DNA from 3 places in the Litorilituus sediminis genome. Region 2 is predicted to be linked to each of the others. Evidence: predicted binding sites of a transcription regulator. Region 2 holds the regulator's gene; each other region holds the start of a gene.
What was found. Region 2 encodes MetJ, which represses methionine synthesis genes. Its sites were predicted from a motif close to TAGACGTCTAGACGTCTA; they were not measured.

Region 1 (10,500 bases), 1.7 Mb from region 2:
GGCTAATGCCAGGCAAAAGCAGAACAATACCGGAACATAAAAGGCGGCAAAGAGCGAAAAATTTACTTGCTCGCTAAAGTTGGCATTAGCCATTTGATAAAACAAAAATGCTGGGATGCTGATGCTAAAGGTGAATTTACTTAAGGCATCAAGTTGGCTTTTATCTAGCCAGCGGCTTTTTGTGCAGATAAAGCCCATAAGTGCCAATAGCACTAATGGGCCAATAATCGCTAATATATTCATGAAAAATAGTGAATGTGAGAAATTAGTGGTTAGCTATATTGTTGTTCAAAAAAGCTTTCAATGATCAAGCGGGCGGACTCGGCATCAATATTATCTTTTTTAAGATTTTTATAGCCGCCACGAGAAAACAGCTGCTCTTTAGCATCAGCTGTGGTTAGTCGTTCATCTTGGAAAATAACCTGCAAGGCAAAGCGACCTGATACTCTATTGCCAAATTTTTTCGCATCTAAGGTCAGTTGTTGTTCACTACCATCCATATTAAGTGGTAGGCCAACAACGACAATATCAGGCTGCCACTCGTTAATATATTTAGCCAAGGCATCCCAATGGGGAATGCCATCATTTGCCTTTACTGAACCAAGCGGGTTGGCGCTGCCAGTAATTTCTTGCCCGACAGCGACACCGATATATTTTTTACCAAAATCTAAACCAAGTACTGTACGTTGACCAACCGCTTTATTTTTTGCCACAGAATTGCCTTTTAATTGTCTTAAATGAATGAGCTAGGCGTGACCAACGTCACTAGATAAATGGGCTAAATCTATGCCAAGCTTTTCGGTTGCTTTTTTCCAGCGCTCTTCAACCGGCGTGTTAAATAAAATATCAATATCAGCTGGCGTGGTTAGCCAAGAGTTGGCTTTGATTTCTTCTTCAAGCTGTCCAGGCCCCCAACCAGCGTAACCTAAGGTCACAATATAGTTTTCTGGCTGCTCTTTTGTGCCCAAAGCGAGCAAAATATCTTTTGAGGTGGTGATCATTAGCTTATCGCTTAGTGCTAACGAGCTGCTCCAACCTTTTTGCTTGCTGTGCAGAACAAAACCGCGTTGTTGAGAAATTGGCCCACCAGATAAAACACGTTGTTGCAGGCCAAGGGTTAAATCATTTTCTTCATCAAGTGATGCAGAGGAAGTAAAGTCTTCTTCTGTCGCTTCAATCTGTTTAAGTAACTCGGACAAATTGATATTGACAGGTAAGTTAATGATTAGCCCCATGGCACCTTCTTCATTGTGTTCACAAATATAGGTGACTGTCTTATTAAAATAAGAGTCATCTAAGGAGGGCATGGCAATTAAAAATTGGTTTTCTAAACTTTCCATCTACATCTCTTTAAAAAATTGTCTCAAAATTAGCCGTTTACTTTTCGCGAAGTTTATCTTCTATCGCATCCATTAACTTACCACTAATGTTAATAGGGTAGGCCGCTTCAATTTCTCGAATACAAGTTGGGCTGGTAACATTTATCTCAGTGACTTTATCGCCAATAACATCTAACCCTACAAAGTATAGGCCACGTTTTTTCAGCTCGGGTGCAATTGCTTGCGCAACTAGCTTGTCACTGGCGCTTAATGGTCTGGCAACGCCACTACCGCCGGCGGCTAAATTACCTCGGGTTTCCCCTTGCGCTGGAATGCGCGCCAAGCAATAAGGCATAGGCTCACCATTTACAATAAGAATACGTTTATCACCATCAACAATTTCTGGCATATATTCTTGTACCATAGCGTATTGCTGACCATGGTTAGTGAGCGTTTCGATAATAACACCGACATTGGCATCATTGGCTTTAATTCTAAAAATGGATGCACCACCCATACCATCAAGCGGTTTGATGATGACATCTTTTAACTCTTGATGAAATTGACGAATTTTTTCACTGCTGCGAGTTACTAAAGTACGCGGTGTTAATTCACTAAACCAAGCGGTAAACAGTTTTTCATTACAATCACGTAAACTCTGTGGCTTGTTAACTATGAGTGTACCTGCTTGTTCAGCGCGCTCTAACATGTAAGTTGCGTAAACAAATTCGGTATCAAAAGGCGGATCTTTACGCATCAGTACAACGTCGAGTTCACTTAAGGGGATATCTTGGCTATCAGATAATTCATACCAGTGATCAGCATCATCAAATACTTTGACCTTTTGTACGTTGGCACGACATTCTCCTTGATCTAAATAAAGATCTTTCATTTCCATGTAAAAAATCTCGTATCCGCGTTGTTGTGCTTCCAACATCATGGCCATAGAAGAGTCTTTGGCCACTTTCACTTGGGAAATTGGATCCATCACTACGCCGAGTTTGATCGCTGGAGAAGTTGTCATCTTGTATCCTTAAATGTTGTATTTTTTGTCAAATTTTAATGTGTTGCTATTACTTTAAATCACCAAAGCGACATTGTAATGCGGTAATTGCTGTTAGCGCAGCGGTTTCAGTTCTGAGCACTCTTGGACCTAACAGTACTTCTTGAAAGTTTGCTGTGCTTGCTTCATTTATTTCTTCATCAGTTAAGCCACCTTCAGGGCCTATTAATAATCGTACCTTATGATGCTGCTCAATATCAGCACTGGGTAGCGTCATAATTGAGTGGTTTGCTCTTGGGTGTAAATTAATTTTCACCGCTTGAGTTTGTTCATGTAACCAATCATTTAAATGCATTGGCATCATGACTTCAGGGACTAAAGCTCTACCACTTTGTTCACAGGCACTGATGACTATTTTTTGCCATTGCTGATGTTTTTTCGCTAAGCGATCGCCGCTGAGTTTTACTCCACAGCGTTCGGTAAATAGCGGCGTTATTTTAGTTACCCCAAGCTCCACTGATTTTTGCAAGGTAAAATCCATACGATCGCCGCGAGATATACCTTGTCCTAAATGAATTTCAAGTGGCGACTCATTCGCTAATACTTGCTCGCTAATAATTTTAGCGCTAGCGTGTTTTTTTGTTACATCAACAAGCTGCGCTTGATATTGCTTAAGCTCAGTACCATTAAATAGCGTAATGCTATCATCATTGCCTAAGCGCAAGACTCTCACTACATGACCAAAGGCATCATCAGATAATTTCACTGTGTCGTTAACGCTAAAGTGAGATTGTTGGTAAATTCTTGGGTTAGACATGTTAAATACTACTGTGCTTACGTTGACTAGTAGCTAAAAGATAAGGGCGGCAACAAGAAAAAACAATGGCAGTAATGATTTATTTTATCTTGTCTTGGGCGCAGAAAATAAAAAAGCCAACCGCTTGCGCGATTGGCTTCAACTTAAAAAACTGTCAACGTATTCTAGGACGAGACAAACTTATTGTCGGGTTGTTAGATACCCGCAGCTTTGCGTAAATCGTCAGCTTTATCTGTTTTTTCCCAGCTAAATGCAGTGAAGGTATCATCACCTACGGTCATTTCAAATGGTTCACGACCAAAGTGACCATAAGCTGCTGTTTGTTGGTACATTGGGTGTAATAAATCTAACATTTTAGTGATGCCGTACGGGCGTAAATCAAAGTGTTCACGCACTAGCTCAACTAATTTTTCTTCAGAGATTTTACCTGTACCAAAAGTTTCAATTGAAATTGACGTCGGTTCGGCAACACCAATAGCATATGACACTTGAATTTCACAACGATCAGCAAGACCGGCAGCAACAATATTTTTAGCAACATAACGACCAGCGTAGGCAGCACTTCTATCTACCTTTGATGGATCTTTACCAGAGAAAGCACCACCACCGTGACGAGCCATGCCGCCGTAGGTATCTACGATAATTTTACGACCTGTTAAACCACAATCGCCTACTGGACCACCAATAACAAAACGACCTGTTGGGTTAATAAAGTATTTCGTGTTTTCAGTTAATAACTCAGCAGGTAGCGTGTGCTTAATAATATTTTCCATTACCGCATCAACAAGGTCTTCTTGTTTGATATCTGGATTATGCTGAGTTGAAAGTACAACGGCATCAATAGCAACTGGCTTGCCATCTTCATAGATAAAAGTCACTTGCGATTTAGCGTCAGGACGTAACCAAGGTAATACACCTGACTTACGCGCTTCTGCTTGACGCTCAACTAAACGATGTGAATAGTATAATGGCGCAGGCATGAGTGTTTCTGTTTCGTTGGTTGCATAACCAAACATTAAACCTTGGTCACCAGCACCTTGATCTTCAGGTTTAGTACGATCAACACCTTGAGCAATTTCTGGCGATTGTTGACCAATTAGGTTCATTATGCCGCAAGTTTCACCATCAAAACCAACATCAGAAGATGTGTAACCAATATCACTGATAACATTACGTGTTAGCTTTTCTAGATCAACCCAGGCAGTTGTTGAAACTTCACCTGAAATAATGGCAACACCTGTTTTAACCATAGTTTCACAGGCTACGCGGGCATGCTTATCTTGAGCAATAATAGCGTCTAATACCGCATCAGAGATTTGATCGGCAATTTTATCCGGATGACCTTCAGATACAGACTCTGAAGTAAAGTAATGTCTAGACATAAACCCTCAACAATGTATTAACTGTCGTATAAATGTAGCTGAATTCTCAGTTATTCAACGAAGTGAAATATAAATATTTTTAATTGTCGGCGATATTACACTTTTCTCAAAAGATATTCTAGTTTTTTTACGCCTAGACGGCTAAACGTCTTTAATGGCAAATGATAAATGAAATTCGTTTGATTTGAGTCAAGTTGAGGCTTAGTGATCGAACATTTCTAATTGAATAGATTGCTGCCACAACTGACTAAATAATGCTTGTTGCTTGCTGCAAGGTTTTGAGCTGTAAAAAATCACTTGTTTTGCTTTTTGGCATTGATTGGCAATATTCAATTCGGTTAACCGCTTGTGCAACTGCCTAGTTACCGGGCTTGCTGTTTCGACGATAGTGACATGTCTATTGGCAACTATTGCTTGAATTTTTTGCTGTAAAAATGGGTAGTGCGTGCAGCCTAAAACAATATTATCAACCCCTTGTGCTAATAGTGGTTCGATATACTGATTAAGTAGTTCATTACAGTGCTTAGTTGAAATCTGACTACTTTCGACAATTTCTACTAAGCCAGGGCAGGGTTGAATAAATACGTCTGCGCCATTTTTATACCGATTTACCAAAGCATTAAAGCGTTCATTTTCGCTGGTTGCCTGGGTAACTAATACTGCAACTTTCTTGTTTATACTCTGTTGAACGGCAGGTTTAATCGCTGGCTCTACACCAATAACTGGGATATTGACTCGCGCCCTGAGCTGGTCAATAGCATTGACGGTGGCGGTATTACAGGCAATGACTAAGGCTTTAACACCTTGAGCAATTAACTGGTTAGCTATGATATTGACGCGCTCGGTAATATAGGCGATTGATTTTTCGCCATAAGGGGCATGGAGTGTGTCGGCGATATAGATAAGCTGTTCATTTGGCAGCTGCTCAGCAATACATTTTGCAATGGAAAGACCACCAACGCCAGAGTCAAAAATGCCAATAGCAGCTGAGTTATCTATGTATTTTGCGGTGTTGGTCGTGGTGCTGGTATTAATAAGGAAACAACTTTATCTGTATATGCCTAGCAGCAATTTTAGGGAGTTCTTAAATACAAGACAACTTAATTAAGTAGAAAAATTAAATAGAAAAGTTAAGTAGAAAAATTAAGTAAACAAAACTAAGTAAATAAAAATAACTTAAATAAAGTTTTTTATTTACTTAATTGTTTGGTGGTGATAGCTTTGTCATTAATGAGATAAAGGCTGTAAGGAAAAACTTGTGTCTAGTGATGTATCAATCAAACGCTTTAAACAATTTCCGCAATTGATGTGGATTTTGCTTTTTGGCTCGTTCATTACCCGGGGTAGTTTTTATATGGTTTGGCCTTTTTTAGCGGTTATTTTATATGACAGCTTTGCCTTATCTGCGACCCAAGTGGGCTTGATTTTATCGTCTGCTGCTACTGTTTCTGTATTAGTTAGTTTTGTTGGCAGTGCCTTATCTGATCGCATTGGCCGTCATAAAATGATGTACGCCAGTGGTATTTTATATGTTATTTCATTTTCGCTGCTTGCTGAGGTAAATACCGTTGCTGGTTATGTGGTAGTTATTACCTTATGTTCCATCGCTACGGCCTTATGGCGGCCATTAGTATCGGCATTAATTTGCGATATGATTGCTGACATTAAAACCCGTGAATTGGCGATGCAATCTTTATACTTTATTGTCAATGTTGGTTGTGCTGTCGGCCCTATGCTAGGTGTGTGGTTAGGCTTAACGGGGGAGCAATCAAGCTTTTATATTACCGCGGGGGCATTTGCCATTTTATTGGTGGTTTTATATTGGGGCTTTAATCAACATCAAGAGACTGAACAAGCAAAAGAAAGTGGGCAAAATAGTTCAGCCTCAAGTGAGAGCAAGCCGTTAAGCCGAAGTAAAATATTCACGGTACTTAAACAGGATAAGTTATTTCAGTGTCTTATTTTCGCCAATATTTTATGTATGTTTATTTATGGGCAAATGGACAGTTCATTGATTCAATACTTAACCCGTGAAAATGTTCCTGAATTACTGACGCTGGTTTCTTCGATGATTTTTACCAATGCCATGGTCATTATCACCACACAGTTTATGCTGTTGCGCTTGATGGCACAGCAGTCACTGATCACGCGAATACAAATTGGTTTGGTGTTGTTAGCGATATCGCAGCTATGGCTTGCTTTTAATCCTTTAACATTATTTTGGGGCTGGATAGGCGCAATTATTGTTATGAGTTTGGCAGAGGCGATATTGTTTCCTACTATGAATGTCCATATCGACAGGTTAGCGCCAGAGCATTTACGTGGTGCTTATTTTGGTGCCTCGTCTTTTTATGAGTTTGGCTTTGCCTTTGCGCCACTTGGCGGCGGTATTATTTTAGATCACTTTGGTGGTACTTGGTTGTTTATTGCCTGTGCAGTATTGGCGCTTGTTGTTATTTATTTGTATGCGATTTTAACTAAGTTACCCAGACCAGATTTTAAAGTAAATGAGCTTAAGTCACAGTCTAGTTAAGTAAAAGGTATAGGCTTAAAGTCGACCAGCGGCTTTAAGCCTTTTAAGCACCCGTTGATGATACAGTTTGGCTAAATACGGACGAATAAAGGGCAGGGCGATAATCCAAGCAATAGGCTTTAATAACCAAACACGTTTCATTAAGGTTATGTACGCATCAAGCTCTGATTGTATTTCACCGTTAGCCAGTTGAATATGAAGTTCTGTTAGTGCTTTTTCAGGTGCAATACCTAGGCTAACTAGTAAATTATCTTTGCCGTTAATATCTAGCCAATCAACGAGTTCGCCGCCTTTCCCCGCAAGACGTTGATAAAATCGTCGATCTTTAACACACTTTGGGCAAGCGCCATCATAGAATACGGTGAGCTTTTCTGGCTTTGTTTTCATGGTTGTGGGCTTATTAACTTAGACAATAAAAGTATAGTATTGCTAAGCGGTATTAGTAATAGCCTATGACTTATTTTGGGGAGAGTGGAATTTACAGCAAAAAGAATTCGTTGGTGTAACACTTCTAGGGGAAGTGAGTTTCCAGAATGTCGCAGCTGACAATGTCTCAGTACACCGTGTGCTTTCCTTGTTGGGGCGCGGAAATATTATTGGTAAAGTGCTGAGAATTATAATAATAGGGGGGGACGCTTCCAGAATGCCGCAGCTGACAATGTCTCAGCACACCGTGTGCTTTCTTGAGGGGGCGCGGAAATATTATTGGTAAAGTGCTGAGAATTATAATAATAGGGGGGGACGCTTCCAGAATGCCGCAGCTCACAATAGTCCTGAACAGCGTGTGATTTTTTGAGGGGAGCGCGGAAATATTAAATATAAAGAAGATGGTAAAGAGGTTCGTACAAGAAAAGTAAAAAGGAAGTGTGCTTCCAGAATGCCGCAGCTCACAATAGTCCTGAACACCGTGTGTTCAGGGCGGAAATATCATGCCAACCGTAGGCTTCCCGATACATGCCGGGCTTGCACAATAGCTAATAATCAATTCCCTTAGGTAAAACTTATCGGCTCAGGGACATAGTTCGCATACAAACATCCCAGAAGACAATGTCAGTATAGCGAAAAATGGCTACAGGAATAAGTTTTTTTTAACAGGTAAGAGCTGAATGCCCAGTAATTAAACGTTATGCGCGTTTATTATCCGCTGGGGTCAATGCTTGCTCGATAGTTGATTGTAGTAACTCAATTTTTTCCTGCTTTTCTTGCTGCTCTACTTTTAATTGTTGCTGAGCAAGCAATAAGTCATTGGCAAGATTTAAAGCGGTAATAACTAAGGTTTGTTCTGGCGTGGCAATAACTTTGCTTTGACTACTCTTTTCAATGCGCTTATTTAATTCTTCAGCGGCAGACAGCAAAGCGCTTTCTTGTCCTGTTGGACAAGCCACTTTTAATTTGCGATCAAGCACATTGATTTCAACAGTTCGCTGTTTCATTAAATGAAAATTTCCAAGAGTAATTAATAATATAGTGTAATTCCGTTTACAATCCTGCACTATAACTAGGCTTGTCTAGCGATGCAAGCCAATGGTCGAGATTCTTGCATTTTTTAATCTACTTGCTCAAATAAAGAACAAAATTATTTTTAGTTGCTGATCAGATCAAATGCACTAGCATCCTTACTTGGGTAATTAAAGCAGCAGTGATACCATAGCAAGCCCTAATGTTATTAATTATAGATGCTTTCTTATGACAGACCATACTTTAGATGAAGCTAAGCTAGATTTTGCCGCTTTACAAGCCATTTTAACCAGTGAAAGCGTTGAAGCGCATGCCAGTGAATTACACGGTGTGTTAACAGGTTTAGTGTGTGCCGGCTTTGCTTTTGAAGATAAATCTTACCTAGCTATGCTAAATGATTTATTCAACCAAGGAGAAAGCTTTCCTAGCCCGGTAAAATTAGCTATTCAGCAGTTGTTTCATCAACTTTGGGCGAATATTCTCGATGATGCTTATAGCTTTTCATTACTATTACCTGATGATGATGACTCAATTATTGAACGAGGCCACGCATTGGGTGTTTGGGTACAAGGCTTTAATTTAGGCTTTGGCTTACAGCAAAAAGATACCCCAGTAGTATCAGCTGAGGTAAAAGAAGTGCTGACAGACTTTGGTGAAATTGCCAATTTATCTGATGAAATGGAAGAAGATGAAGACACCGAACAAGCTTATTTCGAAATTAGCGAATACGTTAGAATTTCAGCGTTACTTTGTTTTAGCGAATTAGCTACGCCGCCTGAGCGTAAAGACCAAGCAAATGAACAGTCGGGCAATAATACCATTCATTAATTTGTTCGTTATTTAAATACTTTTATTACAGCTATTACTTTAGGTTTACTCATGTTACAACAACTTTTAGCCAAATTACCTATCAGCGACTTTAAACAACATCGCGCTAATTTTTTTGAGCAAATGCCAAATAACTCAATCGCACTATTTAAAGCAGGCAGTGAAGTTACCCGCAGTAATGATACTGAATTTGGCTTTTGCCAAGAGAAAAACTTTTTTTATCTAACCGGCTTTAATGAGCCTGAAGCCTTGTTGGTGATGATAAAAGATGAGCAGGGCAAGGAAAGCACTGTGCTGTTTTCTTTAGAAAAAGATGAGTTGCATGAAATTTGGCATGGTCGCCGTATTGGTCAAGAAAAGGCCAAGCAAGTATATGGTTTTGATAGTGCTTATGAGTTAAGTGAAGTTGATGCCTTTTTACCTGATTATATTAATGGCAAAGCGCAATTATTTTTTGCTTTTGCTCATCATGATTTTGCCAGCCAAGTATTTAGTTGGATTGCGCAAGTAAAAGCAACATTTCGTACCGGTGGCAAAGCACCAAGCATATTAAAAGATAGTGCTGAGATCATTGATGAATTGCGCTTAATTAAGAGTGACAATGAAATCGCTATTATTCGTCAAGCGAATATTATTTCAGGTAAAGCGCATCAAAGAGCGATGCAAAAAACGGCTGTGGGTAAATTTGAATACCAAATAGAAGCCGAGATTTTACATGAATTTGCCCGCAGTGGCGCTCGTTATGCTGCATACGGCACAATTGTCGCTGGTGGCGATAATGCTAATATTTTGCATTACACCGATAACGGTGACGTGTTAAACGATAATGAATTGTTATTGATTGATGCTGGTGGCGAGCTAGGTGGTTATGCTGCTGATATCACCCGAACTTTCCCTGTTAATGGTAAGTTTAGCGAAGAGCAAAAAGCCCTTTACCAATTGGTGTTAGACGCGAAAAACTTAGCCGTTAATGCCATTAAACCGGGTATGTCTTTTGCTAAATTAAATGAACTGACTAATGAGTTTTTAACTAAGGGCTTACTGGATTTAGGTATTCTTTCAGGTGACTTATCTGAATTAATCAGTGAAAAAGTGGTGAAAAAGTACTTTATTCATGGCTTAGGTCACTGGCTTGGTTTAGATGTGCATGATGTTGGTAG
Region 2 (10,500 bases):
GCGCGGTTTTGTTGATAGCATTGAAGGTAAAGCCGTCATCGAAAAAGAAGAGATTCAAGCATTATTAATGAACCTAGATGCAACGATGAAAGAAAAGCAACAAGCTAAAATTGCAGCAGAAGCTGAAGCAAGTTTAGCTGAAGGTGCCAAATACCTAGAAGAGAATGCTAAAAAAGAAGGCGTTCAGGTAACTGAATCTGGTATTCAATATGTAGTACTTTCTGAAGGTAATGGTGAAAAGCCTGCGGCAACGGATACAGTTAAAGTTCACTATAAAGGTACTTTCTTAAATGGTGAAACATTTGATAGTTCATATGACAGAAATGAGCCAGCAGTATTCCCACTAAATCGTGTAATTAAAGGTTGGACTGAAGGTGTTCAGTTAATGCCTGTGGGTTCTAAGTACAAGTTTACTATCCCATCAGATTTAGCTTACGGACCAAATGGTAATCCACCACGTATTCCTGGTAACTCAGTGTTAGAGTTTGAAATTGAGCTACTTGAGATTCAAAAGCAAGAAGAGTCAGAAAAAGTGGGTGATACCCATACGCACTAATTTATTAGCTTAAATGAGTTAGTGAAAATGCCGCTGCACTGTGTAGCGGCATTTTTTTATCTTTTATAAAGAGTTTGTACAGTGAAAAAGTTATTAATTATTGGTTATGTTTGGCCTGAGCCTAATTCATCGGCAGCAGGTAGCCGAATGATGCAGTTAATTCAGTTTTTTCAGCAGCAAGGTTATCAAATAACCTTTGCTAGTCCTGCCCAGTTATCTGAGCACATGGCTGATTTAGTGACTATTGAGGTATCTATTGCTGAAATTAAACTTAATTGTACTAGCTTTGATAGCTTTATTAAGCAGCTACAACCTGATGTCGTTATGTTTGACCGCTTTATGATGGAAGAGCAATTTGGCTGGCGAGTAAGCGAATCTTGTCCAGATGCTTTAAGAGTGCTTGATACAGAAGACTTGTTTTCTTTGCGCGATGCGCGTCATAAAGCCTTTAAACAAGGTCAGGCATTTTCCGAGCAAGACTTGTTAACTTCAGATATGGCTAAACGCGAGATCGCGGCAATTTATCGCAGTGATGTAAGTTTGATGATTTCACCTGTAGAAATTGAACTACTACGACGCTTATTTAACGTTGACGCTAACTTGTTACACCATTGCCCATTTATGCTTGATGACACACAGTTAAACCAAGATACGCCGAGTTATCATGAACGTGATGGCTTTATGGTGATTGGTAATTTCCGCCATGCCCCTAATTGGGATGCGGTGCTTTGGTTAAAACAGCAAATATGGCCACTAATTCGCAAGCAACTACCAGATGCTCAGCTATGTGTTTATGGTGCATATCCGCCACCTAAAGCAACCGCACTGCATGATGAAAAAACAGGTTTTCTCGTGAAAGGCTGGGTTGATGATGCGCTCAATGCGATGAAATCTGCTCGAGTTTGTTTAGCGCCGCTTCGTTTTGGCGCCGGCATTAAAGGCAAGCTTGCTGAGGCCATGATTTGCGCAACCCCTTCAGTGACCACAGAAATTGGTAGTGAGGGCATGCAATGTGGTTTGCCTTGGCCGGGTAAGATTTGTGATGATGTCCAGGCATTTGCTGACGCTGCCGTTGCTTTATATAAAGATGAGCAAGCATGGCAAGCAGCCAGTGTTGAAGGGCCTAAAAGTGCTAAAAAGATGTTTCAGCAAAGTAAGGCATATTTATCACTCGAAACAAAAATAAATACCCTACAAGCGAATTTAACTGAGCACAGGCAGCAAAACTTTATTGGTAGTATGCTTAATCATCATCACCATAAAAGTACTAAATATATGGCACAGTGGATAGCCGCTAAAAATCAACTTGCTGATTAATTTGTAGTCAATAGTGTTTTAATCACAACTTGTATTAGCAAGATAAGCTGATTACAGTAAATAATCCTTTCGCGATAGAGTTAAGTATTAATGAAGCAATTTAAACTGGTTTTAGCACTGTTATTTTTATTTAGTACAGTTAACCCTGCATTGGCAACTACGACTTTAAAGAGTGAAGAGCTGGTAGATTTAGTTAAGCATTACAAATATCTTCACCAACATCCTGAATTATCAAAAAAAGAACATAAAACCGGTGACTATATTGCTAAAGAATTAGCGCAGTTGGGTTTTACGGTAACACCTGGTTTGGCAGGTACGGGGGTTGTTGCCTTGTATGCTAATGGTGACGGTCAGACTTTAATGTTAAGAGCTGATATGGATGCACTACCAGTAGAAGAGCAAACAGGCTTGCCTTATGCCAGTCAAATACCTGTGATGCATGCTTGTGGACATGATGTTCATATGACGGTTGTTCTAGGGACAGCGAAGCAACTTATTGCCAATAAGCATGCTTGGCAAGGTCAATTACTTTTAGTGTTTCAGCCTGCTGAAGAGATAGGTTTTGGTGCAAAAGCTATGTTAAATGATGGCTTATTTGAAAAGTTTCCACAGCCTGATTTTAACTTAACTATGCATGTGGCGGCAGACTTACCCGCAGGAAAGATTGGCTATGTTAAAGGGTATGCTATGGCGAATGTTGACTCGGTTGATATTAGCGTGTTCGGCCGAGGCGGTCATGGTGCGTATCCCCATAAGACGAAAGATCCTGTGGTGTTAGCGGCGCAAATTATTACTCATTTGCAAACCATTGTTAGTCGTGAAATTTCTCCGCTTGATTCTGCGGTTATTACCGTTGGCTCTATTCATGGTGGTACAAAACACAATATTATCGGCAACGAGGTCAAACTTCAATTAACGGTTCGTTCCTATTCAGATGAAACCCGTGAATATCTGTTAACTCGCATTAAAGAAGTCAGTGAAGGCTTAGCGCGTACATCAGGCTTGCCAGAAACATTATTACCTAAAGTTGTAGTAAAAGATGAAAATACCCCGTCTGTTTATAATGAGCCAGAATATACACAGAAATTGGTTAACCAGCTTACACGCGCTTTAGGTGAGGCGCAGGTGGTTACAGTAGACCCTGTCATGGCGGGGGAGGATTTTGCTCGCTATGGCCGTACTAAAGCAAAAATCCCCAGTGCGTTATTTTGGTTAGGTGCGGTTGAGCCAACACGCTATCAGCAAGCGAAAAACACAGGCCAAGCATTGCCATCATTACACTCAGCAAAATTTGCTCCTGATGCAGAGAAAACTATTGCCACAGGGGTAAAAGGCATGACCACTATGGCGCTGAGTTTGTTAGCTAAATAAGCAGCTAGCGTGTGGCAAGCAGACGATAACGGCTTGCCTTATTTATTCAACGAATATTTGCATTTCTTCGCCAATTTGTTTGCGCATCTCCATCAGTTTAACGGCGCTGGCGTGTTGTTTTTTATCTGCTTCGGTTTTTGGTATCCATTGCGGAACTTGCTCTGATTGACCATTTTGATCAACAGCTACCATGATAACAATACAGTGGGTTGTTAAGCGGCGGTTAAGTGATTTTGGATCACAAGCATTTACTTCAAGCGCAATATGCATAGAAGAGTTACCGGTATAAATAACCTTGGCTTCTACTTCAACTAAACTGCCCACGTGAATAGGAGCGACAAAGCGTATACCACCTGCATAAGCTGTTACACAGTAACGGCCACTCCAGCCAGCGGCACAAGCGTATGCTGCTAAGTCTATCCATTTCATTACCGCGCCACCATGAACTTTTCCACCAAAATTGACATCTTGTGGCTCTGCTAAGAATCTAAGTGTTACATCTCTTTGTGGTTTATTCATTTGTTCACCGTGGCTTATTTCTGACTTTGTTCACCATCTTACTTGAGAATGATCTTATTTTAAATTTTTACGTACTTTCTCTTAGTAAAAGAGTTTACAAAATAGATTATGAGTATATAATGAGAATCATTCTCATTTGTGTTGGTGTGTTATGGAAGTTTGGCAATTACTGCTACAAAAAGGCAATTTCCACTTCAATTATGAAAATTGGTATGAAGCAGAGGAGTGCTATCAGCAAGCACTTGAATGCTTAGAGCAGTTTTGGTTGGCGGATATGGAAAATAGCACTTTATTGCTGGCTTGGATTGGCTCATTTCATAATTTGGCTGTGTTGTATGAAGTACAAGGCAAGGCGCAGTTGGCTTTTAAGTATTTGCAAATACCTCACCAAAGAATGATGGAATTATCGCGCTGCAATGATATTAGCCAAGATTTGCAATTGATGGCATTAACGGCAATTAAAATCACTTTAAGCCCCATGTTAGCTTTTAGTAAAAAGCATAAAGCGTGTGCTGGCTGTCTTAAATCATTGCAGCAGATGGAAGCTGAAGTCAGTGCTCAGCAACCTGTATTACATTAATTAAAGGATCTTTACCATGAACAAATTATCATTACTTGTGACATTTTTATTGACGCTAGTGGCTGTGGTTTCACTACCTGTAGCAGCACACTCGGGCCATGATCATAGCGCTGCTGATGCTGGCTTGATTCATTTGTTATGGTTGGCTCCTATTATTATTGCCGCTGGTGTTTTGGCATTTAAAGAGTTAACAAGCTCTAAACGAGATAACTAAAGCAGGAGGATATATTATGATTTATCAAATTATTGAGAAGTTAGATGAAAAACTAAATTTTCCTGTGGTTTCTGCTCACTGTGATATCCCTTGTAAAATATATGACCCAATTACTGCACAAATTGCCGCCCTAACGCTGATTCGTATGGTTGATTTGATTGCAGAGTTGCAAGCGAAAGAAAGTCTAACGCTAGCACAGCAAGCTGAGTTTATTCGCTTAGTCAATCAAAAAGAACAGCATGCTATGGAAGTAAAACAGGAGATCGGCATTATTTGGGGCGATTATATTAAAGCGCCACAACTAAGCGCATTTCCTGAGTTACATGAATTAACTCACGATATTATGCTAACAGCATCAAAAGCAAAGCAGCACATCAGTAAAGAGCAAGCCTTATTATTGTTAGATAAGGTTAATCGCTTTGCAGAAATCTTTTGGCAAACAAAACAAGTAGCGACATTTACTGCTGTTTGCCCATATCCACCAGCCCAGAATGTGGTATACCCTAAATTAGGAGACTGATTATGTTAGGCTTTCACTTTTGTAAAGTTCGCGGTATGAGTATGTCACCTGACATTCCTGAAAATAGCTACATTTTTATCGTGCCTTGGTTAAGGTTAAGACAGCTTAAAGAAGGTAGCATATTAAAGGTGTTTCATCCTAAGCATGGCTTTATTGTTAAATCGCTAGCTAAGATAGACAGAAATGGTTTATTTTGGCTTAAAGGTCTGCACAAAAGTAGTATGCCAATTGAAAAGCTGGGTCCTGTCGGTAAATCGCAAATTTTAGGTAAAGTTCTGCTGGTATTTCCGCCTAAATAAGCCAATTTATTGGTTTTATTCTACGGGTGAAAAATGATGCTTTACGGGGAATAAAAAAGCCTTCCTCTTTCGAGGAAGGCCTGAACTGCTCGCATTATGGTCTTGTTAAACAAGCTTCTTATTAGTTATTTATTTTCTTATTATTGTTATTATTTTCTGTAGCGCAGGCATTTTATAACAAACCATTTTTTTCGCTGCAACAACTTTAATAGAGCATAAACTCCACGACTTTTTTCGTATTTAGGCGGTATTTGCCATACTGGTTGATAAGTTCTTGATTCAAAAACACTTGCCAAAAAACAACCGTATTTTTAAAGAAAAAAATTATTTTTATTGGAGAGATTTGTGGTCAGTTGATTTGGCGCATAGATCAAAATCAATGGCGGTGGTAAACTGTGCGCCATAAATAATTAGCTGTTATAGCTAGAGTGAAGTGGAATATAGCTAAGAAAGCTCAACCATACCAAGTTAAGAGGATATATTGGTGACAGAATTAAAGAATGATAACTATTTACGTGCGCTATTAAAGCAACCTGTAGATTACACACCAGTATGGATGATGCGCCAAGCTGGCCGTTATCTGCCAGAATATCGTGAAGTAAGAAAAGACGCTGGCGATTTTATGTCGGTTTGTAAAAACGCTGAGCTTGCTTGTGAAGTAACAATTCAGCCATTACGACGTTTTCCATTAGATGCGGCAATCTTGTTCAGCGATATTTTAACTATTCCTGATGCTATGGGTTTAGGTTTATATTTTGAAACCGGTGAAGGACCTAAGTTTGAACGTCCTATTACTTGTAAAGCTGATGTAGATAAAATTGCTGTACCTGATCCAGAAGATGAGTTGGGTTATGTTATGAATGCTGTTCGTACTATCCGCAAAGAACTGAATGGTCAAGTACCGCTAATTGGTTTTTCTGGTAGCCCATGGACATTAGCAACTTATATGGTTGAAGGTGGTAGCTCTAAAGGTTTTACTAAGATTAAGAAGATGATGTTTGCTGAGCCACAAACATTACACTTACTTTTAGATAAGCTAGCTGACTCTGTTATCAGTTACTTAAATGCGCAAATTGCCGCTGGCGCGCAATCTGTGATGGTATTTGATACTTGGGGTGGTGTGTTATCACCACGCGATTACAAAGAGTTTTCATTGCAATATATGGCGAAAATCGTTGATGGTTTAACTCGTCATAATGAAGGTCGCCAAGTACCAGTAACCTTATTTACTAAAAATGGTGGTATGTGGTTAGAAGATATTGCTGCGACTGGTTGTGATGCGGTAGGTCTTGATTGGACAATCGATATTGAAAAGGCCAAAGCACGTGTTGGTGATAAAGTTGCCTTACAAGGTAATATGGACCCATCTATGCTTTACGCACCATTACCGCGTATAGAGCAAGAAGTGTCGAAAATCTTAGCTGGTTTTGGTGAAGGTGGTACAGGTCATGTATTTAACTTAGGTCATGGTATTCACCCTGATGTTAATCCTGAGCATGCTGGTCACTTTATTGAGTCAGTACACCGCTTAAGTAAGCCTTATCATAAATAAGCATTTAAGCTTTGAGCATAATTTGAAAGGCCTACACAGTGATGTGTAGGCCTTTTTGCTATTTAAGCTGAGTTTTTATTTAGCCGATTCTTGTGGATATTTGAGCTGGTATCTAGGTAGCATGCTTTGATTACCGACTAAACCACCTTGATGAATGTAAATAATATCTTGATTGCTTTTACGCGCTTTTAAAAAGTCCAGTAAGCATAGCCAGCCTAGCGGATCATAGAGTAGTTCAAATTCAATACCCGTTTGTGCTTTTAGTTGCTGCCAAATTTGATAAAACTCCGCATACAGCTTACCAAAGTGATATTTTTTCCGGCTTGGCAGTATTGTCGGCCAATGAGTGCTGTTAGTGTCTAACTCGTTAAATTGCTGTTTTAAGTAGTCAGGCGTGCCCACACAAGCACAGGTCATCACTTGAAAGGGTAAATACTTTTGCAGATACAATGCGGTGGTACCTGTGCCTGCAGGTAACATAAAGACAGGGTTATTAAGCTCAAGTTCCTGGCATTGCTGAATTAACTCATTGGCTAACTGTTTTACACCAAAAGCCGCCTCTTGGCATCGACCACCTTCGGGAACGCTTAGGTGATTACGGTCAAAATCAAGACTTTGTACATAAGCTTCAAGGTTGCTGGTTAGCTCTTTTACTTCAATAATTTTCGCGCCTAGCTTAAGAGCAGCGGAATAATTACCTGTAGGTTGTGCTTTTAGCCAGTGTGGAATGGGTTTGCTATAGAAGTTAAGTTGCCAGCCTTTTAGCTTAGCAAGCGCTGCTAGCGAGTATAATGAATTAGCTTGAACTGAGCCATAACCCACCAGTGTTTTTACGTTAGGAAAGTCATGTGCTAAAAAATAGGCGAATTTACGTGCCTTATTGCCACTAAATTGGGCATGAAGTAAATCATCTCGTTTAATAAATACTTTATGACCGTGAAAATGGCAGGCTTGTATAGGTGAGTTAGCCAGCAGTTGCTCTGCTGGCTGTTGCATTTGGCTCATTACAATTGAGGTTTATGGTTCTTGCAGTAAATCTAAAAATTGTTGAGATTGCTTAATAGCTGAATTCATTTCTTTAATTAACAGTTCAACATCTTTTTTAATTGCGCCATATTCACCTTCTAAAGCGCCAATAGCACGAGCATTTAGATTATGTTTTAAGTACAAGGTGTTATCTTTTAATGCCGCTAACACAGGCGCCATTTTATCGTGTGCTCTATGCATTGATTTGATTAAGGTTTTATATTGACGTTGTGTAGATTTTAACTTGGCCTCGCTTTGTCTTCTGAGTTTAGCGCTGCTGTATTGTTCCACTTCATCTTGCCATTCATCAAAAAGTGCTTCCGCGACATCTTCAATAGCAGCTATTCTACTAGCAACTTCTTCTGACGCTTCTTTACTGGCATCATACTGATCTTTAGTTGCTTGGTATTGCTCTGCAAGATCGCCACCGTCATAGGCTATTAACTGTGAAAGTTGCTCTAAGGCAGACGTAAATTGTTCTTGAGCGTCCTTTTGCGCATCTTGAGCGTTTTCAACGCGATCTAACATGATATCGCGCTTATGTTGGCCAACAGATTCCATGGCGGAGTAATAGGCTGATTGACAGCCTGTTAAAGTGATTAATATAGAAGAAATTAACAACGCTTGTGCTAAAAGTCGCATCAGTTTGTCCTTAGGTTGAATGTTGTTAGCTAATTATAGGTATAGAAAAAGTTTATCAGCTTTGCATTCGATGTGAAATAAATCCGTGCCAAGCTAACAAAAAAGCCATAATGATTCAGTCATTATGGCTTTTTTTGCTAATTCAGTGATAGCAGCTTATTATTCTTCGTCTTTCTCTTCATAAGCACTAAAGTCAGTAATACCTTGTGCTTCTAGTAATCGACGTACGCTCGCCGGCAACTTTTCGTTATTATCTTTGGCTAAATCTTCATCATCTGGTAACGGTTGACCAGTAAAAGCATGTAAAAATGCTTCGCAAAGTAGTTCACTGTTGGTTGCGTGTCTTAAATTATTTACTTGGCGACGGGTTCTTTCGTCGGTTAATACTTTAAGTACTCGCAAAGGAATTGATACGGTAATTTTTTTAACTTGTTCGCTTTTTTTACCGTGCTCGGCATAGGGATTAATATACTCGCCATTCCACTGAGCCATGGAGATTCCTCTATAGTAGCTATTGTAATAATATATATTTTCTGGGGCTAGATTTTACCTTGTCGGAAAAGTGAGTCAAGTAGAAGTTTAGAAGTCTAAAATATCTTGACGCTTACAGTTAAAGTGTTTAGAGTTATAGACGTCCAAACATCTATACGTTTTTTTGAGTAAATGAGCGAATCTAGCTCATAAATGGAGAACACTATGTCGATTAAAAATATTACCACTTCGGCAGTACAAGCAGGCATTAATACTGATGAACATCACGGTGCAGTGGTACCTCCTATCCATTTATCTAGCACATACTCATTAAAAGGTTTCAATGAAAAACGAGAGTTTGATTACTCTAGAACAGGCAACCCAACTCGAGCAACCTTTGCTCAAGCCATTGCAGAGCTTGAGCAGGGTAGTGTTGGTATTGTCACTAGCACAGGCATGTCGGCCGTTCACCTTATTTGCCAGTTATTATCAACAGAAGATACTATTGTTATTCCTCATGACTGTTATGGCGGTAGTTTTAGGCTATTTACTCACCTAGCTCGTCGCGGCCAATTTAAGCTTGTTGTTGTTGATCAAAATGATGAAGCAGCATTTGCCCAAGCTTTAGCGCAAAAACCAAAATTAGTGCTGTTAGAAAGCCCAAGTAACCCGTTATTACGCTTAGTTGATATTGAAAAGCTAACTAAAGCTTGTCATCAAGTAGGCGCACTTGTTGCGGTCGATAATACGTTTTTATCACCAGCATTGCAGCAGCCATTAGCACTCGGTGCTGATATTGTTTTTCACTCCACCACTAAGTATATCAATGGTCATAGTGATGTTGTTGGCGGTGTTTTAGTCACAAAAGAACAGGCACTAGGTGAAGAGCTAGCCTGGTGGGCAAATTGTATTGGTATTACTGGTAGTGCTTTTGATAGTTTCTTAGCGTTACGTGGCTTAAAAACCTTACCGGTAAGAATGAAACAGCATCAAGAAAATGCTAATGAAGTTGCTAAATTCTTAAAACAGCACAGTGCAATTGACGCGGTTTACTTTCCAGGCTTTGCAGATCACCCAGGTCATGATATTGCCAAAAAGCAACAGCAAGGTTTTGGCGCTATGATGAGCTTTGAAGTAAAAGGTGGCGTTGAAGCGGTTAAAAAGTTATTTGCCAATGTAAAGTTATTTACATTAGCGCAATCACTCGGTGGTGTTGAAAGCTTGATAAGTCATCCATCAACCATGACTCATGCTGGTATGGAAATCGAAGCGCAGCTTGAAGCGGGTATCACGCAGTCATTAGTGAGAATTTCTGTCGGCATTGAAGATGTTAATGATATCATTGCAGATCTTAATCATGGTTTGAGCCAAAGCCAGTTGTAGTAGGTAGGAAAATTAATGACACAGACGCAATTAAATGTTGAACAGTCTAA
Region 3 (10,500 bases), 540 kb from region 2:
CCGCTACAGCAAACAATCACTAAGGTGGCACATAAAGGAGCTGCAATGGCAGGGATATAAATTTGACTAAAGCGCTGCCATAAAGAAAAGTGATAAACATGGGCTAATTCAAGATACTGATTATCAATTTGCTCAATATTTTTCTGCGTATTTACATAAATGGTCGGAGATAACAGCAGCACAGTAATAAAAACGACCATGCTCGAGCCCATGCCAAACCACAACATAGCAAGTAGCACAACAATAACGGGTGGCACGCTCATTAATAACCAGCGGATGGGTGATAAAAACGCTTTTAACCAAGCGCGTCTTCCTGCAATGATCCCTAAACAAAAACCGATAAAACTTGCTACAGATAAGGCCAGCAATAACCGCTTAAGTGATGTTAACAACACCAGCCAAAAATCACTCTGTTGGCAAAGCTCAATTAACCGCGTTAACGTTTGTACAGGCGATGCTAAAATAAGCTCGCTAAGCTCCATAGATAAAAGCTGCCAAAGTAAAATAACACTCGTGATACCAAGCCCTTTAGCAAGTAAAGTGGTTTTATTGTCTATAACAGTCGAAAACTTTCCTTGTTTAAACTCTTCCTGCTTTACCTTAACGCTCGCAGCCTGATCACGCTTTGCAAGGCTCTGCTTACTCGCTAACAAGGCCATATTTTCTTGTGCCGTCATAGTGCTAGTCCCAATAAAAATCACTATCAGGTAGCTTTTTACCAATGCGATTAGCATCGGTATTTGCTAATAATCGATAAAACGACTCTAAATGAGGTCGCGCTTGTTTAGCCGGAACAACGTCTAAGCCAGTATTTTTGATGGCTTGAATAAGCGCGGGTTTGGGCATTTTAGGTAAATAATTAGTAACAATATCGGCACATGCATCAACATTTTGCTGGCACCAGAGAGCCGCCTTGCTATACGCATGATTAATGCTATTCACTAACACTTTGTTTTGATTAACACTGGTATTAGCAACAAGCCCAGCTTGTGGAATTTTAGGGCTATCGGGAAATGTTTGTTGCCACGCCTCACTAATATTTAACGCTCGTACAAGCGGTTGTTTGCCTTGTTGCTTACTTTGAAAAAGTACAATGGAAGTTAACGGCTCTATTAATAAGGCATAATCAACCTGTCCTGCTAACAGCAGTTGCGCTGAATCAGCAAAGTTATGACTTTGCCTGATGTTAACTTTATTTGCTTGCTTACCCAATTGCGCCGTTAACAGTTGCTCAAGCACTATGTTAGGCATGTCGTTTTTAAAAGGGACAACAATTTCCTTACCAACAAGCTGTTCAATCACATTGCCAGCGCGGTAATGTTCATCCCGGGTCACCACCGCCATAATGTCCCATATCGCAACATTAAGCAGGCTTAAACTATGACCACGATTATAGAAAGTTGCCGCAAGGTTTGATGGCATAGCGGTAAAGTCCACTTGCTTGCCCACCACCATGGCACGCAATTGCTGAGGATTTTTCCAGCGAGTAAAAGAGAGCTTAACGCCTTTATTTGCTAAAGGTTGCTGAGTGGCCATCACCATCATAGGGTAACTGATCACCGCAGCAGGCCCCGCTAAAGCAACATCTTCCACAGTGCTTTCATCGCTATGAGCTGCAAAGCAAACACCACAAGCAAAAAAACTAATAAAAGTAATAATATTTTTCACAACAAACTACAAATGATAATGATTTTCATTTATAGTAATACACATTGTTACTTTATCTACTTGATAAATATCAAGACACTAATTAACAGAAGGAATTTTAGGAGACATCATGCCTAATTCAATAAACAACTGCACAACTTTACTGCAATTACTTAATACCGAGCAGAGGGAACTAATCGAGCAACAAAGTACGCAAATTGAGCTAGCCGCAGGTGATTGCCTATTTAATAAGGGCGATAGCGCAGACAACATTTTCTTGGTCAAAAAAGGCAAAGTAACCCTATACCGCTTAATGCCAAATGGCGAGCAAAAAGTATTTAAAGTATTTATGTCTGGTGGTGTTATTGCCGAAATGGCGGTGTTTATGCAGCCAAGACAATATCCTATGTCGGCACATATAGACCAAGCAAGCTCAATTGTTTGTTATAGCTATCAAAGCTTTACCAAACTATTTACCAGCTACCCTGAACTCGCACTCAATGTCATCAGCTTTATCAGTAATCGAGTCGGTCAGTTAATGAACTCCATGGATATGCTAACGCAAGTCAATGCGAATCAAAGGCTAGTTATGCACTTTGCTGAAATTTATCAAAAACAAAAACGCCAAGACAATCGCTTTACCCTACCAAACACTAAAAAGGTATTAGCTTCTCAACTTGGCATCACACCAGAAACCTTATCGAGATTATTTAACAAGTTAAAATTTAATGGCCTAATTAAAGAATCGGGTGCTTGTATTACGGTACCAGACATTAATGGCTTATGCCGAGAAGTCGATTTAGTACCTGATATTTTTCATAATTAATGCAACAAAATATCGGCCACGTTGTCATAAGCTTCAGTTACATTTAATTGCATTTCACCACACTTAGTTGCTTGATATTCCCCGCTTAAAGGAGGAATATGAAGGTGAAGATAACAAAAGAGGTAATACTATGAAAATTAGAATTTCGGGTCATCATGTTGAAATCACTGAAGGTATTAAGCAAGCCATTGAAAGTAAATTTGCTAAAATCTCTAAGCATTATCCATCGATTATGAATATTGATTCCACCGTCACGGTAGAGCCAAAACAGCAAAAGCTTGAAGTAACGACATTATATGAAGGTGAAAAAATTACCGTTAACGCATCAGATAAAACCCTCTACGCAGCGGTAGCTAAAGTGACCAAAAAACTACAGGCGGCACTTGCCAGACGCAAAGGCGTACTATCAGCTAAGTTAAATGAAAAGTATGTCGTTAAACAATCAGATATGTTCCAAGTAGCATAGGGCGTGTTAGCCTTTGTTAACATTTTCAGCAATGAGCTATTTTTATCAATAGCAAAGCAGTATGAACGCGGTTTGGTTATTCCAAATAAGTGAATACTAATGAAGCTAGTGTTAAAAATAGCTATTGCCCTAGGACTGAGGCTAAAACTCCTTTACTCTGCGTTAAAAGTTGCTAATTTAGCTGGCTAAACTGAGCAACTTTCGCCTTGATTAAAGAAGTTTTATCTCTCAGCTGAAATAGTAAACAAAGATAAACACGCCCTGGCAAACGTTACTCTCCTAGTTTGCTAACGCTAACAAAACAGGCTGCCAGCGGCAGCCTGTTTTTCTTTTAAAGTTTGAGCAAGTAATTAGTTATTCCGGCTCATAATCTAAATTCGCCGCTAACCAACGCTCAGCTTGCTCAATAGTAAAGCCTTTCCGCGCGGCGTAATCTAACACTTGATCTTTCGCTAATTTTGCCACGGCAAAGTATTTCGCATCAGGGTGAGCAAAGTACCAACCACTGACCGCAGCGCCAGGCCACATGGCATAGCTAGAGGTTAATTCCATGCCAATATTTTCTTCAACATTTAATAACTCCCACAACAAACCTTTTTCGGTGTGTTCAGGACATGCCGGATAACCCGGCGCAGGACGAATACCTTGGTAACTTTCGCGAATCAAATCATCATTATTAAAGTCTTCATCAGCCGCATAGCCCCAGTACTCTTTGCGTACCTTTTCATGTAAATACTCTGCTGAGGCTTCAGCTAACCTATCAGCAACCGCTTTAAGCAAAATGCTGTTATAAGCATCATGTTGCTCATCATAAACTTTCACTAACTCATCAACACCAAAGCCAGCTGAAACGGCAAACGCACCAATATAGTCATCTACCCCAGCATCTTTATCCGCAATGTAATCCGCTAAACAGCGATTATACTGCCCTGCTGGCTTTTTACTTTGCTGGCGCAAATGCTGAAGCTTGATAAGCTGCTGTTCTCTTAGCTCTGTATCGCCATCAACTGGATGCAAAATAGTATCATCACCCTCACGGTGCGCTGGAAATAAACCAAAAACTGCCTTTGCCGTCACTTTATCATTATTGATTACGTCATCTAACATAGCATTGGCATCATTAAACAGCTTAGTCGCTTCTTCGCCAACCACTTCATGGCGCAAAATTAACGGGTACTTGCCCGATAATTGCCAGGTCATAAAAAACGGTGTCCAATCAATATAATTTCGCACTTCGCTTAAATCGAGCTTTTCAAGTACTGTTACCCCAAGCTTATTTGGCTTTTTCGGGGTATATTCTGCAAAGCTTAATGGGCTTGAGTTTTCACGCGCTTGTTCAACCGTAATTAAACTTGAACGAGGACCTTTTTTATAATGGCGAGCACGAGTGCGTTCATATTCATCTTTTTGTCTGGCCATAAAGTTATCACGTAACTCATCCGAAAGTAATGAGCTCACCACAGACACTGAGCGCGAGGCATTAGCAACATAAACAACCGGATGCTCATACTGAGGCTCAATTTTTACTGCGGTATGCGCTTTAGAGGTTGTCGCACCACCAATAAGTAATGGTAAGGTGAAGCCTTGCCTTTGCATTTCTTTTGCAACATGAACCATCTCATCTAGTGATGGTGTAATGAGCCCCGACAAGCCGATAATATCGACATTCTCTTCTTTGGCGACACGTAAAATATCTTCACAAGAAACCATCACGCCTAAATCGATAATTTCATAGTTATTACACTGCAAGACCACGCCCACAATGTTTTTACCAATATCGTGCACATCACCTTTAACTGTCGCTAAAAGCACTTTACCGTTAGAGCTAGCCTCTGTTTTTTCTGCCTCAATAAATGGGTTAAGGTAAGCAACCGCTTGCTTCATAACTCGTGCAGATTTCACCACTTGAGGTAAGAACATTTCACCAGCACCAAATAAGTCACCCACTTGGTTCATGCCATCCATCAACGGACCTTCAATAACATCTAGAGGTCTTGCTGCTTGTAACCGAGCTTCTTCAGTATCTTCTTCAATAAACTCATTAATACCTTTTACTAACGAGTGTGCTAAGCGTTCTTTGATGGGCAATTCGCGCCACGCTAAATCAACCTTTGATTGTTGACCACCCGCTTGACCTCGGTACTCTTCTGCAACGTCAAGTAATCGCTCTGTCGCGCCATCATCAGTATTTTGAATGACATCTTCTACTGCTAGACGTAGCTTTTCTGGAATATCAGAGTAAATGGCCAATTGACCCGCATTAACAATGCCCATATCCATACCATTTTTAATGGCGTGATATAAAAACACTGCATGAATAGCTTCACGGACAGGGTTATTGCCTCGAAATGAAAATGAAACGTTAGAAACACCACCAGAAATCATGGCATACGGTAAGTTTTGCTTAATATCAGCAACCGCTTCAATAAAGTCCATGGCATAGTTGTTATGCTCTTCAATACCAGTAGCAACCGCAAAAATATTCGGGTCAAAAATAATATCTTCTGCTGGAAAGCCAATTTCATCCACTAAGATATGATAGGCGCGATGACAAATTTCATATTTTCTTGCTCGAGTATCCGCTTGGCCTTCTTCATCAAAGGCCATTACGATAACAGCTGCGCCATAGCGACGTAATAACTCAGCCTGCGTTCTAAAGTTTTCTTCGCCTTCTTTTAAGCTGATTGAATTAACGACACCTTTACCTTGAATGCACTGTAAACCTGCTTCTAAGATATCCCACTTAGACGAGTCAATCATAATAGGTACTTTGGCGATTTCAGGCTCACCGGCAATAAGGTTTAAAAAGCGCACCATCGCCTGCTTTGACTCCAACATGCCTTCATCCATGTTGATATCAATAATCTGCGCACCATTTTCAACTTGCTGTAAGGCGACCGCAATTGCTTGATCGTAATTTTCTTCTTTGATCAAGCGCTTAAACATAGCAGAGCCGGTAACATTAGTACGCTCACCTACGTTAACAAAAAGCGTATCTTCCTTAATGGTTAGGGCTTCTAAACCAGATAATCGACAAGCTATTTCTCTAGGCTCTACTTTACGTGGTGTAAGAGCTGCAACGGTATCCGCCATGCCTTTTATATGTGCCGGTGTTGTACCGCAACAACCACCGATAATATTTAAAAAGCCCGCATTCGCCCACTCAGCCACATGCTTATTCATGTCTTCCACGGTAAAATCATACTCACCGAAAGCATTCGGTAAGCCAGCATTCGGGTGCGCTGATACTGCCACATCACACACTCGACTTAATTCTTCAACATACTGCCTTAATTCTACTGGCCCTAATGCACAGTTAAGACCAAAAGAAACCGGCTTAGCATGACGTAGTGAGTTATAAAAAGCTTCGGTTGTTTGCCCTGATAATGTTCGCCCAGAGGCATCAGTGATAGTCCCTGAAATCATCACAGGTAAGCGTAAACCTAGTTCATCATAAACAGTTTCAACGGCAAATACGGCAGCTTTAGCATTTAAAGTATCAAAAATAGTTTCAATTAAAATGATATCTGCGCCACCTTCAATCAAGGCTTTAGTAGACTCTATATAGGCCTCTTTTAGCTCATCAAAGGTTACATTACGATAGGCAGGATCATTAACATCAGGCGAAATCGAGCAAGTTCTATTGGTTGGCCCCAATACACCTGCTACAAACCTTGGCTTTTCAGGCGTTAACTTGTTGTACTCATCTGCTGCTGCTCGCGCTATCTGCGCAGCTTTTAAGTTGATTTCTGCGCTATAATCTTCCATGTCATAATCTGCCATGGCGATTGTTGTCGCATTAAAGGTATTGGTTTCTAGTATGTCAGCACCTGCTTCAAGGTATTCATTATGAATCGCTTTAATCACTTCTGGCTGCGTCAGTACCAACATGTCATTATTGCCTTTGACATCACAATGCCAATCAGCAAATCGCTCACCACGAAAATCTTGTTCTTCAAACTTATACGCTTGGATCATAGTGCCCATAGCACCATCAAGAATTAAGATATTTTTCTCTAATTGCTGCTCTAATAATGTAAATGAAGGGTGTTTTTTCATGATCTATCCAAGCTTTTTTTAATAACAACAAGCTAAACCAACAAGATATTGCTGATAAAATATTTACGGCTAATCCCTAACCTTAGTCTTCTTGCTTTGCATCTTGCGCCGCTTTAATGTTTGAAGCATCTAACCTATAAGGGGTTATTTGATACACATAATAATTTAACCAATTAGTAAACAATAAACTGCCATGACTGCGCCATGACCCTATTGGTTTATTATTTACATCATCTTGATAATAATAGTTGATAGGCAACTGTGTATTGGCATCTTTCTTACTATCTCGCAAGTATTCTTCATGCAAGGTTGAGGTATCGTATTCAGGGTGGCCTGTTAAATACACTTGTCGCTTATCTTTACTTGCAACCAAATAGACACCAGCCTCTTCTGACTGCGCTAAAATATTTAGCCTATCAACTTTTTCAAAATCAGCCTGATTAATATAGCCATAGCGCGAGTGTGGCACATTAAAACATTCATCAAAACCACGTGTTAATTGCTCATGGGCATCCAGCGGATAATGCTGATAAACCCCCGATAGCTTCTGTTTTCTCAAATGCCTATTTAAACCATAGTGATGATATAAAGCCGCATGAGCAGCCCAACAAGAAAACATGGTTGAGGTTACGTTTTTATCTGCCCAATCAAAGACTTCACAGATTTTATCCCAAAAGCTCACCTGCTGATAATCTAACAAAGCTAGTGGCGCTCCCGTAATAATCAGGCCATCGTATTGTTTATGCTTTATGTCATCAAAAAGACAATAAAAGTTTTCTAAATGCTCTTTAGGCGTATTTTTTGATTCATTGGCATGAATACGGACAAACTCAACATTAATTTGCAGCGGCGTATTCGAAAGCATACGCAGTATTTGCACTTCTGTTTCTATCTTGTTTGGCATCAAGTTCAAAATCGCAACTTGCATGGGGCGAATATCTTGGTTCACGGCTCTGTGCTCCGACATAACAAAGATATTTTCATTGGCCAATACCGACAAGGCTGGTAATTGATCTGGTATTTTAATGGGCATAACACGACCTAACAAAATGACAAAAGTGAATTGCACACCATGTTACTTAGATTGCTAGATATGTCAACTTCTAAACGTATAGACGTCTAAAAGTTATTAATCATTAATATATTAATTTGATATGAATTGCTTACCAAGCAAAAGTACACTCAATTTACAAAGTTATTGCTATTACAGTACAAAGTCAGAGCCAAAAAAAATGCAGTGCTACGTCTAACACTGCATTTTATTGATATTGACTATTTATTATATAAATCTGAGGTTTATTTACTGTGAAGCTACTCTTCTACTACCGCTTCTGCTTCCGTAGGAATGGTTTTACACAAGAACATTTCACGAAGCTTAGCGTCTAGCTCTTTGGCCATTGCTGGGTTTTCTGCTAAATATTTAGTAGCATTAGCTTTACCTTGACCAATACGTTCACCATTACAGCTATACCAAGCACCTGCTTTTTCAACTAAGTTATTTTTCACACCTAGCTCTATTAATTCACCTAAGCTATTGATGCCCTCTCCGTAAAGAATTTGGAATTCAGCCTGTTTAAACGGAGGTGATATCTTATTCTTAACCACTTTTACTCGGGTTTCATTACCGACAATTTCATCGCCATCTTTAACTGCACCAGTACGGCGTATATCTAAACGAACCGAAGCGTAAAACTTCAAGGCATTACCACCCGTTGTCGTTTCTGGGTTACCAAACATAACACCAATCTTCATACGAATTTGGTTAATGAAAATTAACATGGTATTAGATTTTTTCAAATTCGCAGTAAGCTTACGCATTGCCTGAGATAACATACGTGCTTGTAAACCCATGTGCGAGTCACCCATGTCACCTTCAATTTCAGCTTTTGGTGTTAAAGCGGCAACCGAGTCAACGACAATAATATCAATAGCACCTGAGCGGCTTAACATATCGCATATTTCTAATGCTTGCTCACCTGTATCAGGTTGAGAAACAAGTAGGTCATTAATATTAACGCCTAACTTTTCAGCATAAATTGGATCAAGTGCATGTTCAGCATCAATAAACGCACATACTTTGCCATTACGTTGAGCTTCTGCGATAACTTCCAAAGTTAAGGTAGTTTTACCGCTTGATTCTGGACCGTAAATTTCAACAACACGACCAAGAGGTAAGCCACCTGCACCTAACGCAATATCTAAACCTAAAGAGCCGGTAGATACTGTTTCAACATCCATTGCATTGTTATCACCCAGCTTCATGATTGAACCTTTACCAAATTGGCGTTCAATTTGTCCTAGGGCTGCTGAGAGTGCTTTTTCTTTATCGTCTTTCATTAATTGCTCCACGAATAAGTCGTTTTTCGTTTTAATGAGACAAGTATACTGTATGACTGTACAGTATCAAGACTTTTATTAAAATTTTTACTAAAAACAGTCAATAAAAACCTTAATTTTTTGTTTTAAAAGAAAAAATTAATAAGAGGATATTTACTAACAAGTGTGCTTCAGATGTAGCTAAAGATTAACTGGACTCTATATACAGTACTTTTTATCAGTGCATACAGTAAAATTATTGTTGACTCTCATACCAAGGTTCAGGTTTATGAATGTGATAGCCTTGCCCGTAATCTATGCCAATTTCAGTCAATATACGCTCAATATCAGCATTTTCTACAAATTCGGCCACAGTTTTCTTGTGCATAGCACTAGCCGTTCTTTTGATGTTTTCAACAAAAATACGGTTAACCTTGTTGGTATCCATATCTCGCACAAAGACGCCATCAATTTTAATGGTATCCACAGGAAGTTTTTGTAAGTAACTAAATGAAGATAAGCCACTACCAAAATCATCTAAAGAAAAACTACAGCCAAATTCAATCATCTGCTCAATAAAATGTAACGCTGATGCTAAATGGCTAATGGCTGAGGTTTCAGTTATTTCAAAACAAATGCGCTCAGGAGCGATTTGATAACGAGAAAATAATACTGAGATCTGTGCAAAAATATCTTTATCCGCTAAGGTTAAACCTGATAAGTTGATACTGTAGACACTGTGTTCAGATGGCAAAGATGCTATCTTTTTAAACGTATTTTCTATCACCCAGTAATCAATCTTTCGAATCATACCGTATTTTTCTGCGGCTGGAATAAATTCATTAGGGGCAACTATATTGCCGCAGGCACTTCTCATTCTAACTAAGATTTCAAAATGATCTGTTTCTTCACCTTGTAAAGACTTAAGTCGTTGACGATATAGTATGAGTCGATCGGCTTTAATTGCCTCGGCAACTTCATGCACCGCTTCCATTTCTTTAGCATGTTGTACTAATTGTAAGTCATCGCTTTGATAAATTTGAACCCTATTTCGGCCTTTTTCTTTCGCTAAGCTCACCGCCTGCCCTAAAGAAGAAAACACTTGCTTCGCATCAAAAACCGACTCATCTAAAATAATAACGCCAATGCTTGCGGTAACATTGCTTTCAGATTTCAACTCATCAAG

Region 1: a site for MetJ is predicted at 4,656-4,673, ahead of metK (methionine adenosyltransferase). Genes of this name have one in related genera too.
Region 3: a site for MetJ is predicted at 8,103-8,120, ahead of metA (homoserine O-acetyltransferase MetA). Genes of this name have one in related genera too.

What each region holds. Positions count from the first base shown of each region.
Region 1 is NZ_CP034759.1:3,734,015-3,744,514, forward strand. Features, by position in the region: gene EMK97_RS16545 (AEC family transporter) at 1-243, opposite strand, end outside; gene ruvX (Holliday junction resolvase RuvX) at 273-713, opposite strand; gene EMK97_RS16555 (YqgE/AlgH family protein) at 747-1,340, opposite strand; gene gshB (glutathione synthase) at 1,378-2,343, opposite strand; gene rsmE (16S rRNA (uracil(1498)-N(3))-methyltransferase) at 2,393-3,139, opposite strand; gene EMK97_RS19075 (hypothetical protein) at 3,205-3,357, shown strand; gene metK (methionine adenosyltransferase) at 3,334-4,521, opposite strand; gene murI (glutamate racemase) at 4,723-5,556, opposite strand; gene EMK97_RS16580 (MDR family MFS transporter) at 5,780-7,054, shown strand; gene EMK97_RS16585 (thiol-disulfide oxidoreductase DCC family protein) at 7,070-7,441, opposite strand; RNA gene ssrS (6S RNA) at 7,920-8,101, opposite strand; gene EMK97_RS16595 (cell division protein ZapA) at 8,179-8,487, opposite strand; gene EMK97_RS16600 (UPF0149 family protein) at 8,741-9,340, shown strand; gene pepP (Xaa-Pro aminopeptidase) at 9,392-10,500, shown strand, end outside.
Region 2 is NZ_CP034759.1:2,071,944-2,082,443, reverse strand. Features, by position in the region: gene fkpA (FKBP-type peptidyl-prolyl cis-trans isomerase) at 1-556, shown strand, start outside; gene EMK97_RS09280 (glycosyltransferase) at 638-1,873, shown strand; gene EMK97_RS09275 (M20 metallopeptidase family protein) at 1,964-3,244, shown strand; gene EMK97_RS09270 (acyl-CoA thioesterase) at 3,287-3,763, opposite strand; gene EMK97_RS09265 (hypothetical protein) at 3,915-4,343, shown strand; gene EMK97_RS09260 (hypothetical protein) at 4,360-4,557, shown strand; gene sodN (superoxide dismutase, Ni) at 4,574-5,077, shown strand; gene sodX (nickel-type superoxide dismutase maturation protease) at 5,080-5,376, shown strand; gene hemE (uroporphyrinogen decarboxylase) at 5,861-6,928, shown strand; gene EMK97_RS09240 (1-aminocyclopropane-1-carboxylate deaminase/D-cysteine desulfhydrase) at 7,004-7,924, opposite strand; gene EMK97_RS09235 (DUF2959 domain-containing protein) at 7,946-8,599, opposite strand; gene metJ (met regulon transcriptional regulator MetJ) at 8,756-9,088, opposite strand; gene metB (cystathionine gamma-synthase) at 9,293-10,450, shown strand; gene metL (bifunctional aspartate kinase/homoserine dehydrogenase II) at 10,466-10,500, shown strand, end outside.
Region 3 is NZ_CP034759.1:1,535,716-1,546,215, forward strand. Features, by position in the region: gene EMK97_RS06850 (ABC transporter permease) at 1-677, opposite strand, end outside; gene EMK97_RS06855 (ABC transporter substrate-binding protein) at 682-1,668, opposite strand; gene EMK97_RS06860 (Crp/Fnr family transcriptional regulator) at 1,778-2,473, shown strand; gene hpf (ribosome hibernation-promoting factor, HPF/YfiA family) at 2,604-2,939, shown strand; gene metH (methionine synthase) at 3,294-6,998, opposite strand; gene metA (homoserine O-acetyltransferase MetA) at 7,081-8,031, opposite strand; gene recA (recombinase RecA) at 8,310-9,335, opposite strand; gene EMK97_RS06885 (putative bifunctional diguanylate cyclase/phosphodiesterase) at 9,571-10,500, opposite strand, start outside.